2 regions of the Solibacillus sp. FSL R7-0682 genome follow, and region 2 is predicted to be linked to the other one. Evidence: a T-box and tRNA genes for the amino acid it is inferred to sense, from the RefSeq annotation. Region 2 holds a T-box; the other holds one or more tRNA genes.
What was found. A T-box is a leader RNA that pairs with one kind of tRNA and senses whether it is charged. The one in region 2 lies ahead of leuS (leucine--tRNA ligase), so its partner is inferred to be a tRNA-Leu.
Positions count from the first base shown of each region.

Region 1 (7,291 bases), 670 kb from region 2:
AAATCAGGAACTTCGCTCATACGAGCTCGTCATCACAGCTCAACGTTATAGTGTGCGGATTTGCCTACACACACGCCTTACTGCTTGAACAGAGACAACCAACGCTCTGCTTACCCTATCCTACTGCGTCCCCCCATTTCTCAAACGGTGAGGAGGTGGTACAGGAATATCAACCTGTTGTCCATCGCCTACGCCTATCGGCCTCGGCTTAGGTCCCGACTAACCCTGAGCGGACGAGCCTTCCTCAGGAAACCTTAGTCATACGGTGGACGGGATTCTCACCCGTCTTTCGCTACTCATACCGGCATTCTCACTTCTAAGCGCTCCACCAGTCCTTCCGGTCTGACTTCAACGCACTTAGAACGCTCTCCTACCACGCATACCAACGGTATGCATCCACAGCTTCGGTGAATCGTTTAGCCCCGATACATTTTCGGCGCAGCGTCACTCGACCAGTGAGCTATTACGCACTCTTTAAATGATGGCTGCTTCTAAGCCAACATCCTGGTTGTCTAAGCAACGCCACATCCTTTTCCACTTAACGATTACTTTGGGACCTTAGCTGGTGGTCTGGGCTGTTTCCCTTTTGACTACGGATCTTATCACTCGCAGTCTGACTCCCGTGTATAAATATCCGGCATTCGGAGTTTGTCTGAATTCGGTAAAGCGAGATGCCCCCCTAGTCCAAACAGTGCTCTACCTCCGGTATTCTCAATCACGAGGCTAGCCCTAAAGCTATTTCGGAGAGAACCAGCTATCTCCAGGTTCGATTGGAATTTCTCCGCTACCCACACCTCATCCCCGCACTTTTCAACGTGCGTGGGTTCGGGCCTCCAGTAAGTGTTACCTCACCTTCACCCTGGACATGGGTAGATCACCTGGTTTCGGGTCTACGACCACGTACTAATTCGCCCTATTCAGACTCGCTTTCGCTGCGGCTCCGTCTTCTCAACTTAACCTCGCACGTAATCGTAACTCGCCGGTTCATTCTACAAAAGGCACGCTATCACCCATTAACGGGCTCTAACTACTTGTAGGCACACGGTTTCAGGATCTATTTCACTCCCCTCCCGGGGTGCTTTTCACCTTTCCCTCACGGTACTGGTTCACTATCGGTCACTAGGTAGTATTTAGCCTTGGGAGATGGTCCTCCCGGATTCCGACGGAATTTCACGTGTTCCGCCGTACTCAGGATACACTCAAGAGGGAATGACTTTTTGACTACAGGGCTTTTACCTTGTTTCGCGGACCTTTCCAAGTCGCTTCATCTAAATCATTCTTTTGTAACTCCGTATAGAGTGTCCTACAACCCCAAAGAGCAAGCTCTTTGGTTTGGGCTCTTCCCGTTTCGCTCGCCGCTACTCAGGGAATCGAATTTTCTTTCTGTTCCTGCAGGTACTTAGATGTTTCAGTTCCCTGCGTCTGTCCTCATCACGCTATGTATTCACGTGTAGATACTATCCGATTAAAGATAGTGGGTTCCCCCATTCGGAAATCCCCGGATCAAAGCTTACTTACAGCTCCCCGAGGCATATCGGTGTTAGTGCCGTCCTTCATCGACTCCTAGTGCCAAGGCATCCACCGTGCGCCCTTATTAACTTAACCAAAAGTTAACACTTAAAGCATTCGCTTTAAGATTTGAGTTACACGTCAATGTTACTTGACTTGTTCAATATCTATAAAATAGAAATTTGATTTATTGCTTTCAATGTCGTTTTATCCAGTTTTCAAAGAACAAAGCTACTGACTTCATTCACTTCGTGAATACCTTCCCTGAATTTACTACATGCAGCTTTGCGACGAAAGCGCTAGCGACAGGAGCAAGTACAGTTTGGATTCAATTAAATAAAGCAGTAATTTGAAGTATTCCATTCATTTAAGAATGAACCTTCAAAACTGAACAGCAAACGTTAATGTTTCATTCCCCAAGGGAATGATTCCGAAAAATCCTTAGAAAGGAGGTGATCCAGCCGCACCTTCCGATACGGCTACCTTGTTACGACTTCACCCCAATCATCTATCCCACCTTCGGCGGCTGGCTCCAAAAGGTTACCTCACCGACTTCGGGTGTTACAAACTCTCGTGGTGTGACGGGCGGTGTGTACAAGGCCCGGGAACGTATTCACCGCGGCATGCTGATCCGCGATTACTAGCGATTCCGGCTTCATGTAGGCGAGTTGCAGCCTACAATCCGAACTGAGAACGGTTTTATCGGATTAGCTCCCCCTCGCGGGTTGGCAACCGTTTGTACCGTCCATTGTAGCACGTGTGTAGCCCAGGTCATAAGGGGCATGATGATTTGACGTCATCCCCACCTTCCTCCGGTTTATCACCGGCAGTCTCCTTAGAGTGCCCAACTGAATGATGGCAACTAAGAATAAGGGTTGCGCTCGTTGCGGGACTTAACCCAACATCTCACGACACGAGCTGACGACAACCATGCACCACCTGTCACCGTTGCCCCCGAAGGGGAAACTATGTCTCCATAGTGGTCACCGGGATGTCAAGACCTGGTAAGGTTCTTCGCGTTGCTTCGAATTAAACCACATGCTCCACCGCTTGTGCGGGCCCCCGTCAATTCCTTTGAGTTTCAGTCTTGCGACCGTACTCCCCAGGCGGAGTGCTTAATGCGTTAGCTGCAGCACTGAGGGGCGGAAACCCCCCAACACTTAGCACTCATCGTTTACGGCGTGGACTACCAGGGTATCTAATCCTGTTTGCTCCCCACGCTTTCGCGCCTCAGTGTCAGTTACAGACCAGAAAGTCGCCTTCGCCACTGGTGTTCCTCCAAATCTCTACGCATTTCACCGCTACACTTGGAATTCCACTTTCCTCTTCTGCACTCAAGTTCCCCAGTTTCCAATGACCCTCCACGGTTGAGCCGTGGGCTTTCACATCAGACTTAAGGAACCACCTGCGCGCGCTTTACGCCCAATAATTCCGGACAACGCTTGCCACCTACGTATTACCGCGGCTGCTGGCACGTAGTTAGCCGTGGCTTTCTAACAAGGTACCGTCAAGGTAGCGCCAGTTACTACGCTACTTGTTCTTCCCTTGCAACAGAGTTTTACGAACCGAAATCCTTCTTCACTCACGCGGCGTTGCTCCATCAGGCTTTCGCCCATTGTGGAAGATTCCCTACTGCTGCCTCCCGTAGGAGTCTGGGCCGTGTCTCAGTCCCAGTGTGGCCGATCACCCTCTCAGGTCGGCTACGCATCGTTGCCTTGGTGAGCCGTTACCTCACCAACTAGCTAATGCGCCGCGGGTCCATCTTATAGTGACAGCCGAAACCGTCTTTCAACTAACTGACATGTGTCAAAAAGTATTATTCGGTATTAGCTCCGGTTTCCCGAAGTTATCCCAATCTATAAGGCAGGTTACCCACGTGTTACTCACCCGTCCGCCGCTAACATCATTGGAGCAAGCTCCAAATCAATTCGCTCGACTTGCATGTATTAGGCACGCCGCCAGCGTTCGTCCTGAGCCAGGATCAAACTCTCCATAAAAGTAGTTTGAAAGCTCATTTGCTTTGCTAGCGATTCAACAATTAAGTTGAAATCATTTTTGCTTCATTTAAGAAGCTTGTTATCATTAACGTTGCTTGTTCAGTTTTCAAGGTTCATGTTGTTGTCGTGTTAGCGACTCTTAAAATATTACTACGTTAAGTCCGTTATGTCAACAACTTTTTTAAAATATTTTTTTGGAGCGGGTGATGAGAATCGAACTCACGACATCAGCTTGGAAGGCTGAGGTTTTACCATTAAACTACACCCGCATTATACTATTTTTAAATTGTGGCGCGCCCGACAGGAGTCGAACCCATAACCTTCTGATCCGTAGTCAGACGCTCTATCCAATTGAGCTACGGGCGCAAGGTATGTTACTTGGTGCGGCCGAGAGGACTTGAACCTCCACGGGGTTGCCCCCACTAGGCCCTCAACCTAGCGCGTCTGCCATTCCGCCACGACCGCTTCATCCGACTTTTCTCATTATACACCTTTGAGAAGAATTGTCAATATGAAACTGGTGAGCCATGAAGGACTCGAACCTTCGACCCTCTGATTAAAAGTCAGATGCTCTACCAACTGAGCTAATGGCTCGAAAATGGCTGGGGTACTAGGATTCGAACCTAGGCATGACGGAATCAAAATCCGTTGCCTTACCGCTTGGCTATACCCCAAAAATGGCGGTCCCGACCGGGATCGAACCGGCGATCTCCTGCGTGACAGGCAGGCATGTTAACCGCTACACCACGGGACCAAAGTAAACATTATTTTATTAAAAGGATTAAGTGGTGACCCGTACGGGATTCGAACCCGTGTTACCGCCGTGAAAGGGCGGTGTCTTAACCACTTGACCAACGGGCCAATGGCTCCGAAGGTAGGACTCGAACCTACGACCAACCGGTTAACAGCCGGTTGCTCTACCACTGAGCTACTTCGGAATAACATTCATTTCATCGTCAACATCTTGTCGACTTTTATTATTATAGCCACCTAATATAGGTTCGTCAACACTTTTTTATAACTTTTTTATAAAAAGTAGGATTTCCATCAAAATAATACAATGTTGCACTATTGTCCAAGTACTATTTATACTTTTCCATTATGTTTAAACGTAATTTTACCTCCACAGATACTACAGCAGTATTTTTTTTCATCCATCCGTCTTTTTCTCCTATATTCTTGCCCACAATCGATACATTGATAAACATAAATTATTTTTTTTATTTCATTTTTGATCGGTTGATCGATTCGCGCACAAAATCTAGGAGCGCCGACTTGTTTCAATAACTTTCTAAAATCAGCATCACGGTGTTTATACCCCATCCCTAATAAGTGTAGATGATAATGACAAAGCTCATGCAAAATAATGCCGCGCAATTCTTCAATACCAAAATGTTCATACAATGTTTTATTTAATTGTATATCGTGATTGTTTAGCATATAACGACCACCAGTTGTTTTTAAACGATTGTTAAAATATGCTTTATGTTGAAATGGTCGATTAAAATATTGCATTGAGAGTTCTTCTACTAATTTTTGCACTTGCTCATCTGTCATATTCATCCCACCTTTACTTAAAAACTTTCTAGTTATGTAAAAAACACATGGGCTAAGCCATGTGCTTTTTATTATAGAGGAAACCTATTTTCTTTACACGCTTTCTTGTTGCGAAGGGGGTAACATAGTTAAAGAAATACGACCTTTATTTACTTCCACCTTTTCCACCCATACTGTTACAATATCCCCTAAAGAAATCACATCAAGCGGATGCTTTACGCGACCTTTTTGTAATTTTGAAATATGCACAAGACCATCTTGCTTTACACCTATATCAACAAAGGCACCGAAGTCAACTACGTTTCGTACAGTTCCCTGCAACTCCATCCCGACTTGTAAATCTTCCATTTGTAATACATCTGTTTTTAGGAGAGGCTGTGGAAACGCATCTCGCGGGTCCCGTGAAGGCTTCATTAATGTTTCTACGATATCCTTTAATGTTACTTCTCCAACCTCTAGACTTTTACTTAAGTCTGACAAACTTAATTGGCTAATCGCCTGTTCAGCTTTTACTGTACCTACGTCTTTTTTCGTAACATGAGCAAATTCTAAAATTGCTTCTGCTAGCTTATAGCTTTCTGGGTGAATCCCTGTTGCATCTAATGGATTTTTCGCTTCGGGAATACGTAAAAATCCAATTGACTGTTCATATGTTTTTGCACCTAAGCGAGGAATTTTCTTTAATTGTGAACGTGAAGTAAATTGACCATTTTCACTACGCATTGCAACGATATTATCTGCTACAGTTTTTGATAACCCAGAAACATATTGTAATAATGACGCGGATGCTGTATTCACATTTACACCAACTTGGTTAACTGCTGTTTCAACAATGAATGTCAAAGATTCTGCTAGTTGTTTCTGTGATACATCATGTTGATATTGCCCTACACCAACTGCTTTTGGTTCTATCTTCACTAATTCCGATAGCGGGTCTTGTAATCGACGTGCAATAGAAACCGCACTTCGTTGTTCAACTTGTAAATCCGGAAATTCCGAACGAGCTGTTTCTGATGCAGAATATACAGATGCGCCTGCTTCATTCACAATAACATATGCGATTTGTTGATCAACTTCCTTTAAAAGCTCGGCGATAAACTGTTCTGTCTCACGAGAAGCTGTACCATTTCCAATCGCAATAATACTAATTGGATATTTTTTCAACAATCCTTTTACTGTTGCTTTTGCCTTTGATGTGTCTGATGTTGTATGCGGATAAATGACACCAACTTCAAGCATTTTCCCTAGCTCATCAACTACTGCCAATTTACAGCCTGTACGATATGCTGGATCCACTCCTAGTACGACTTTTCCGCGCATTGGTGGCTGTAATAATAAATTACGTAGATTTTCTGAAAAAATGTGAATCGCTTGAGTTTCAGCTTTTGCTGTTAATTCCGAACGAAGCTCATTTTCAATCGATGGCTTAATTAAGCGTTTATAGCTATCTACTATTGAAACCTTCACTTCTTCGACAGATGGTCCTACAAAATTTCTTGGAATAAAGTGATTTTCCATTAGAACTGTCGCTTTTTCCAATGGTACATCAATTGCTACCCGTAAAATATCTTCTTTTTCTCCACGGTTTACTGCCAATATACGGTGCGGTGCCATTCGATGTACCGGCTCCTCATATTCGTAATACATTTCAAACACTTGCTTTGCATCTTTTTCAGCATTTTTCACGATTGTTACAAGTTTTCCTTCTCGCCAAGAAAGTGTGCGTAGCTTTTCACGAACTGCTGCATCATCCGCAAAACGTTCGGCGATAATATCTCTTGCGCCTATCAAAGCTTCTTCAATAGTAGAAACACCTTTTTCATCATCTAAAAATGGCGTTGCTAATGATTTGATTGCTTCCTTAGTAAATTGCATAATCTGATTTGCTAACGGTTCTAACCCTCGTTCCTTTGCGATTGTGGCTTTTGTACGCCGTTTTTGCTTATATGGGCGATATAAATCTTCTAGTCGTTGCAATACTGTTGCTGCCTGGATTGCTACTGTTAGGTCTTCTGTTAGTTTCCCTTGCTCTTCAATTAAACGCAGCACTTCTTCTTTTCTTGTTTCAAGCTGCTGTATGTAATGATAGCGGTCTTCTACAGCCTTAATTTGCACTTCATCAAGTGAGCCTGTTGCTTCTTTTCGATAACGTGCAATAAATGGTACAGTATTACCCTCTTCTAAAAGTTGAATAACTGCTTCTGCTTGCTTCGGTTGTACATTCGCAT
Region 1 is NZ_JBBOUI010000001.1:312,238-319,528, reverse strand. It holds rRNA gene MKZ17_RS01665 (23S ribosomal RNA) at 1-1,605, opposite strand, end outside; rRNA gene MKZ17_RS01660 (16S ribosomal RNA) at 1,955-3,506, opposite strand; tRNA gene MKZ17_RS01655 (tRNA-Gly) at 3,702-3,775, opposite strand; tRNA gene MKZ17_RS01650 (tRNA-Arg) at 3,796-3,872, opposite strand; tRNA gene MKZ17_RS01645 (tRNA-Leu) at 3,886-3,971, opposite strand; tRNA gene MKZ17_RS01640 (tRNA-Lys) at 4,025-4,100, opposite strand; tRNA gene MKZ17_RS01635 (tRNA-Gln) at 4,106-4,180, opposite strand; tRNA gene MKZ17_RS01630 (tRNA-Asp) at 4,185-4,260, opposite strand; tRNA gene MKZ17_RS01625 (tRNA-Glu) at 4,293-4,367, opposite strand; tRNA gene MKZ17_RS01620 (tRNA-Asn) at 4,370-4,444, opposite strand; gene MKZ17_RS01615 (SprT family protein) at 4,593-5,063, opposite strand; gene MKZ17_RS01610 (Tex family protein) at 5,157-7,291, opposite strand, start outside.
Region 1: it encodes a tRNA-Leu, which carries the amino acid that the T-box ahead of leuS (leucine--tRNA ligase) is inferred to sense. The anticodon was not compared.

Region 2 (7,291 bases):
TGATGGAACAAAAAATTGAAGAGCAAATTGATAACGATCACTACGAAAAAAATGTTTTATTTTTAGTAGAATCTAATTTTAAAAACGATTATCTTTTTAAAGCATTTTTAGGGTTAGTTCATAATGAACATATCTTCCCGCACGTGTTAACGATTGATTCGAGCTTAGATTCGATTTTAATGACGATCGACACTGCTCACATTAGTGAAACTTGCGTTATTACTGATACCTCTGCCGATACATTATTGCTCTCTTATTTACCGAATACAGTTGAACTATCAACCAATAGGATAGAACGCTATTTGTTAAGTTTAATCGGTGAAACGCAAGACGTATTCCATTTTGATACATTACTGCAAGAATACGCAACAAATCAAATCCTCTCAATATAAACTGAAAAATGGCTGCCCGGTAGTGGACAGCCATTTTTATTATTTTACAACGATATTAACCAATTTTCCTGGGATAACAATGACTTTCACAATTTGTTTTCCTTCGATAAATTCCTGTACTTTACTATCTTCAAGCGCAACTTTTTCTAATTCTTCTTTTGAAGTATCTTTTGCAACGTTTACTTTTGCACGTACTTTCCCTAATACTTGAACGACAACTTCAATTTCATCATCTACTAATTTTGAGTCATCATATGTTGGCCAAGATACATACGTAATTGTGCCTTCATGACCTAAAATTGACCATAGTTCTTCTGCAATATGCGGCGCCATTGGTGATAATAGCTTTACAAAGCCCTCTGCGTATTCAGTAGGGATTACTTCTGCCTTGTAGCAGTCGTTAATGAATACCATCATTTGTGAAATGGCTGTATTGAAACGGATACCTTCGTAGTCGTCTGTCACTTTTTTCACAGTTTGGTGGTACACTTTTTCTAATGCTTTATCGTTAGATGGTTGGATTTTGCTCGAAAGCTTTCCTTCATCTGTAACGTACAGGCGCCAAATACGATCTAGGAAGCGGCGTGCACCATCAAGACCGTTCGTAGACCATGCTACCGAAGCTTCAAGTGGACCCATGAACATTTCATATAGACGTAATGTATCCGCACCATGTGATTCAATAATATCATCAGGGTTAACAACATTCCCTTTTGACTTCGACATTTTTTCATTACCCTCACCTAAGATCATTCCTTGGTTAAATAGCTTTTGGAATGGTTCCTTTGTATGAACAACGCCTAAATCGTAAAGTACTTTATGCCAGAAGCGCGCGTATAGTAAGTGTAGTACGGCATGCTCAGCACCACCGATATAAATATCAACTGGTAACCAGCGCTTTAATAGCTCTGGATCTGCGATTGCTTCTGTGTTTTTTGGATCAATATAACGTAGGAAGTACCATGAAGAACCAGCCCATTGAGGCATTGTGTTTGTTTCACGTCGCCCTTTCTTACCTGTTATAGGATCTACTACATTTACCCACTCTTCAATGTTCGCAAGTGGTGATTCACCTGTACCTGAAGGACGGATATTGTCTGTTTTCGGTAATACTAATGGTAATTCTTCTGCAGGTACAGTTGTCATTGTGCCATCTTCCCAGTGAATTACTGGAATTGGCTCACCCCAGTAACGTTGACGAGAGAATAGCCAGTCACGTAAACGGTAAGAAATTTTCTTTTCACCTACACCATTTTCCTCTAACCATTCAATTGCCTTTGAGATACCCTCTTCTTTATTTAAACCATTTAAGAAATCAGAATTGATGTGAACACCGTCACCAGTGAACGCTTCCTTCTCAATGTCGCCACCTTCTAATACAGATGTGATTTCTAAACCAAATTCTTTCGCGAATTCATAGTCGCGCTCATCATGGGCAGGAACTGCCATAATAGCACCTGTACCATATGTTGCTAATACATAGTCTGCAATCCAAATTGGCACTTCTTTCCCGTTAATTGGGTTGACAGCATAAGCACCTGTGAACACACCTGTTTTTTCTTTTGCTAAATCTGTACGCTCTAAGTCAGATTTTAATGATACTTTTTCTAAATAGCTTTCTACTGCTTCCTTTTGCTCTGGAGAAGTTATTTCCGCTACTAACTTGTGCTCTGGCGCAAGTACACAGTAAGTTGCACCGAATAATGTATCCGGACGAGTTGTGAATACCTCGAAGCCTTTATCAGTGCCTGCTACTGTAAATTTCACTTGTGCACCTTCAGAACGACCGATCCAGTTACGTTGCATTTCTTTAATTGATTCCGGCCAATCTACTTCTTCTAAATCATCAACTAAACGGTCTGCGTATTGTGTAATACGTAGTACCCATTGCTTCATTGGACGGCGTACTACCGGGTGACCTCCGCGCTCAGAAACGCCATCAATTACTTCTTCATTTGCAAGCACTGTGCCTAATGCTTCACACCAGTTTACTGCGATTTCGTCTACATAAGCTAAATCCATTTCTACAAGCTTTGTGAAAATCCATTGTGTCCATTTGTAGTATTCTGGATCCGTTGTATTAATTTCGCGATCCCAGTCGTATGAGAAGCCAAGCTCTTGAATTTGACGCTTAAATGTAGCAATATTTTTTGCAGTAAATTCAGCTGGGTCATTTCCTGTATCAAGTGCATACTGCTCAGCTGGTAACCCGAATGCATCCCAACCCATTGGATGAAGTACATTGTATCCTTGCATACGTTTAAAGCGAGATAAAATATCTGTCGCTGTATAACCTTCCGGGTGACCTACGTGTAGACCTGCACCTGATGGATAAGGGAACATATCTAATGCGTAGAATTTTGGTTTTTCTACTTCGTTTTCTGTTTTGAATGTTTTGTTAACATCCCAAAATGCCTGCCATTTTTTTTCGATTTGTTGATGATTAAAGCTCATTATTTTTCCTCCTTTTATAAATTGATTCTGTGATTTCTCTTATTGAAACTCGCACTCGAAATAATTAACTGAATATTTGAACAATAAAAAAACTCGCCCCATTCTTAGTAAATAAGAAGGGACGAGAGGTTATATTACTCCCGCGGTACCACCCAAATTAGTGACACAGCACTCAGCTTAAATTCTTAACGCGAATACACGGCTTACAGCTACTAAAAGTTCACCGAAGCTAACTCCGAGGCGAGTTCGATTTGACACATACTAGCTTACACCACCCGCTAGCTCTCTTAAAAGTGCGACCATCTACTATTCCTCATCACAGTTATATATTGTTATTTAGTTAATATTAATGGATTCCGTTCAAAAGCACAAGTGGCTGTTTTATGCTTACTGACAATTTACCCTATTTTTGTTTATTTTATAAGCTCATTATTTTTTAAGTTACGATCAAATAATAAGCACGGTATGATTGCTACTAGTAATATTACAGTTAAAATAAGCATCAATACTTGAATACCGTAAATATCGACCATTAACCCACCAAATAAAGGTCCAAGCATACGCCCAATTGTCGTTGCACTATTGACAAGTCCTTGATAAAATCCTTGTTGACCTTGTGGTGCTAATTTGTTTGCAATCATTGGAATAACTGGCGTAAAGAATACTTCACCCAACGTTAAAATGATCATTGCTGCTGCAAACATTTTAAAATCGCCCGCTAAATAAACAACAAAAAACGAAACTGACATTAATATTAACCCTAGTGCGAGCTGATGTTTAATTTTTTGCTCCCAACGCGTCACAAGGGGTTTAATTAGCGGTTGAACAGCAACGATCATCACTCCATTTATTGTCCAAAGTAGACTATATTCAGATAAGCTCATTCCTAAAGATTGGGTATAAGACGAAATGGTTGCGCTCCATTGAGAATACGCCATCCAACAAAATACTAATGAAATACTTAAAATCGATAGTGCAATAACTGGACCATTCCACCTTTTTACTTCTGCTTCTGTTTGTAATTTTTTTCTTGCAGTAGGCTTCCCATCAAAGCGTTTGTAAGTTAATACAACAAGTAAAAAGAACATTACATATGCGATTAAATTGGCGTAAAATACCCATTCAAAATTCACGTCTGCAACAAGACCTGCCATAGCAGGTCCAATAGCAACCCCTACATTATTCGCTAAAAAAATGGCATTGAAAGCTCTACGCCCACCTTCAGGCCAAACATTGCCCGCAACTGCATAGATAGCCGGATAAACCATTCCACCACTAAAGCCTAGCAACGTTAAAAACACCACATATTGTGGCCAATCGTGCCAAATCGTTAATAAGAGAATGGCACCTAAATTTAAAAGAACGCCAATTAAAATTGCTTTATAACCACCCAGTCGGTCAAACAAATATCCCCCTAATATATTTCCAAATATTCCAGCGAGAGAATTTAACATTAAAACAAAGCCAGCTACCGTCAATGTTTTACCTAGATGATCATGTATATAAATACTATTTAAAGGCCATAAAAATGAATTGCCGATTGTGTTCACAAACGTTCCAACAATTAAAAACCAAACCTGTTTTGGCACAATGAATTTCCTCCTAATATTTCACTCACAATCGACTATTCTAAGCTTCTTTAGGAAATTACTCAAGAAAAATATTTTCTATTAGTACTGACTGTAGCTCCATGATAAAATAAAACGTTAGAGGAGTGAACAGACTAATGACTGAAAATAAATTCCCTTTCCCATCAGATGGAAAGCGTTACTATACATGGAATCGATATTTACGAAATGAATTTGGTAAAAAAGTATATAAAGTAGCTTTAGATGCGGGCTTTGACTGTCCAAATCGTGACGGTACAGTTGCATTTGGTGGATGTACATTTTGTTCAGCTGCTGGTTCAGGCGACTTTGCAGGAAATAAAGTTGACCCGATTTCAGTACAATTTGAACAAATCAAGGCGAAGATGGAGAACAAATGGAAAGATGGCTTAACAATGGCGTACTTCCAAGCATATACAAATACACATGCTCCGCTTGAAGTGCTAAAAGAAAAATTTGAAGCAGCTCTTGCTTGTGAAGGTGTAATGGGCTTATCAATTGCTACTCGTCCAGACTGCTTACCAGATGATGTAGTCGAATATTTAGCAGAATTAAATGAACGCACTTATTTATGGGTAGAGCTTGGCCTACAAACTGTGCATGAAAAGACAGCAAATTTAATTAACCGCGCGCATGATTATGCAACCTATGTTGAAGGTGTCAATAAACTTCGAAAACATGGTATTCGTGTCGTTACACATATTATTAATGGTCTCCCACTAGAAGATTACGATATGATGATGGAGACTGCGCGTGAAGTGGCAAAATTAGACGTGCAAGGCATAAAGATTCATTTACTTCACTTATTAAAAGGGACTCCACTTGTCAAACAATACGAAAAGGGTATGCTAAAATTCATGGAAAAAGACGCATATACGCAACTTGTGGCGGATCAGCTCGAAATTATTCCCCCGGAAATGATTGTTCATCGTATTACAGGTGACGGTCCAATCGACTTAATGATCGGTCCTATGTGGTCAGTTAATAAGTGGGAAGTTTTAAACGGCATTGATGCAGAACTTGAGCGCCGCGACTCGTGGCAAGGGAAGTATTATAATGCGGATGTGACAAGTAAATGAAATTAGAACGAGTTATTCAATATGCACAAACCTTACTAAAAATGTCGATTACTGAAGGCGATATTGCAGTCGACGCAACCGCGGGAAATGGTCATGATACACTATTTTTAGCGAATCTAGTCGGAGATGAGGGGTATGTATACGCTTTTGACGTACAGAAAGAAGCAGTCGATGCAACACTCCACCGTTTACTTGACAATGCATTAGAACACCGTGCAATCGTGTTAAAAGATGGTCACGAAAATGTCTCAAAGTATGTAACCAAGCCTGTTGCAGGTGCTATTTTTAATCTCGGCTATTTGCCAGGTAGTAATCATGACCTTGTGACAAAGCCCAATACGACGATACAGGCAATCGAAAGTTTATTAAAGCTATTAAAAGTTGGAGGCATTATTGTTTTAGTAGTTTATCATGGTCATGAAGGTGGTAAAGAGGAACGCGATGCAATCATTCATTTCGTTAGTGAGTTACCGCAAAAATATGTTCATGTATTACGCTATGAATTTATCAATCAAAAAAACGAACCACCTTTTATAATCGCATTAGAAAAAGTGAAAAACATTCCATTGGAGAGCTAAGAATTCTTAGCTCCCTTTTAGTTAGTAAAGAAAGGATGATAAGATGCGACTTTGGCATGTCGATTTAATTCCATATTTACCGAAAAGTCAATTACTCGCTCAGTGGAGAGAGTTAAATAGTATTTACGTCAAAGAAGACAAACATATTTTAATTAACTACATTTATGAATACCCGAAAGAAGATTTATATTGTTATACGCAGGTCGTTCTTGAGGAAATGATTCATCGTCAAATTAACATCCGTACGAAGGACAAAATGGCCAACTATTTTAAAGACATTAAATGTACCGAGATTTATATACCGTACGAAAATCATCATAATCAGCAGTATTTAACAATTTGTTATTATAATTTATTGGAAAAATTTATTCGTGGTCAAAAGGATTTTCCTGCTGAATTATTCGAAAGGCTTACGAACTTTTATCAATCGAAAAAGGAGCAGCCAAAATAAATTGGCTACTCCTTCCTTATTTATTTTTTATACGTTTCCCAGAAATCTGCATTTTTAATTCCTAACTTTATTGGATCAAATACTGGGTCTTTTCCTTCTTTTTTCTGTTGCTCATAATCCTTTAACGCAATAAGTGCTGGTTTCATAATGAATAGCATCATAATTACGTTAATCCAAACCGTTAACCCTAATCCTACATCACCAAACGCCCATGCCAAGTCTGATGTTTTAACTGTTCCATAGAACGCAGACGCTAATAATACAAACTTCATTATAAAAATACCTATTTTTTCTGTTCTACCTTTTAGCATGTACGAAACATTTGTTTCCGCAATGTAATAGTATGCCATTAACGTAGTGAAAGCGAATAAGAATAATGAAATCGCAACGAACCCTGAACCGAAATTATTTAATGATGGGAATGCATCATTTACCGCTGCTTGTGTAAAGCCTGTGTACGTAATTGTTTCATCCATCTTTGCTTCGATTAATGGACCATCTTGACTACCATCATGTACGTTGTATGTACCCATGAATAAAATCATTAATGCTGTCGCAGAACATACTAATAATGTATCAATATAGATTGATGCGGCTTGTACAAGACCTTGCTTTGCAGGATGGGACACTTCTGCAGCCGCAGCTGGGTGAGCGCCTGTACCTTGACCAGCTTCGTTAGAGTAGATTGCACGTTTAACTCCCCAGAAAATTGCGCTACCAATCATACCAC
Region 2 is NZ_JBBOUI010000001.1:981,781-989,071, reverse strand. It holds gene MKZ17_RS05130 (HD-GYP domain-containing protein) at 1-392, shown strand, start outside; gene leuS (leucine--tRNA ligase) at 432-2,846, opposite strand; T-box leader at 2,961-3,175, opposite strand; gene MKZ17_RS05120 (MDR family MFS transporter) at 3,260-4,435, opposite strand; gene MKZ17_RS05115 (TIGR01212 family radical SAM protein) at 4,573-5,532, shown strand; gene MKZ17_RS05110 (class I SAM-dependent methyltransferase) at 5,529-6,110, shown strand; gene MKZ17_RS05105 (pyrimidine dimer DNA glycosylase/endonuclease V) at 6,154-6,561, shown strand; gene MKZ17_RS05100 (alanine/glycine:cation symporter family protein) at 6,582-7,291, opposite strand, start outside.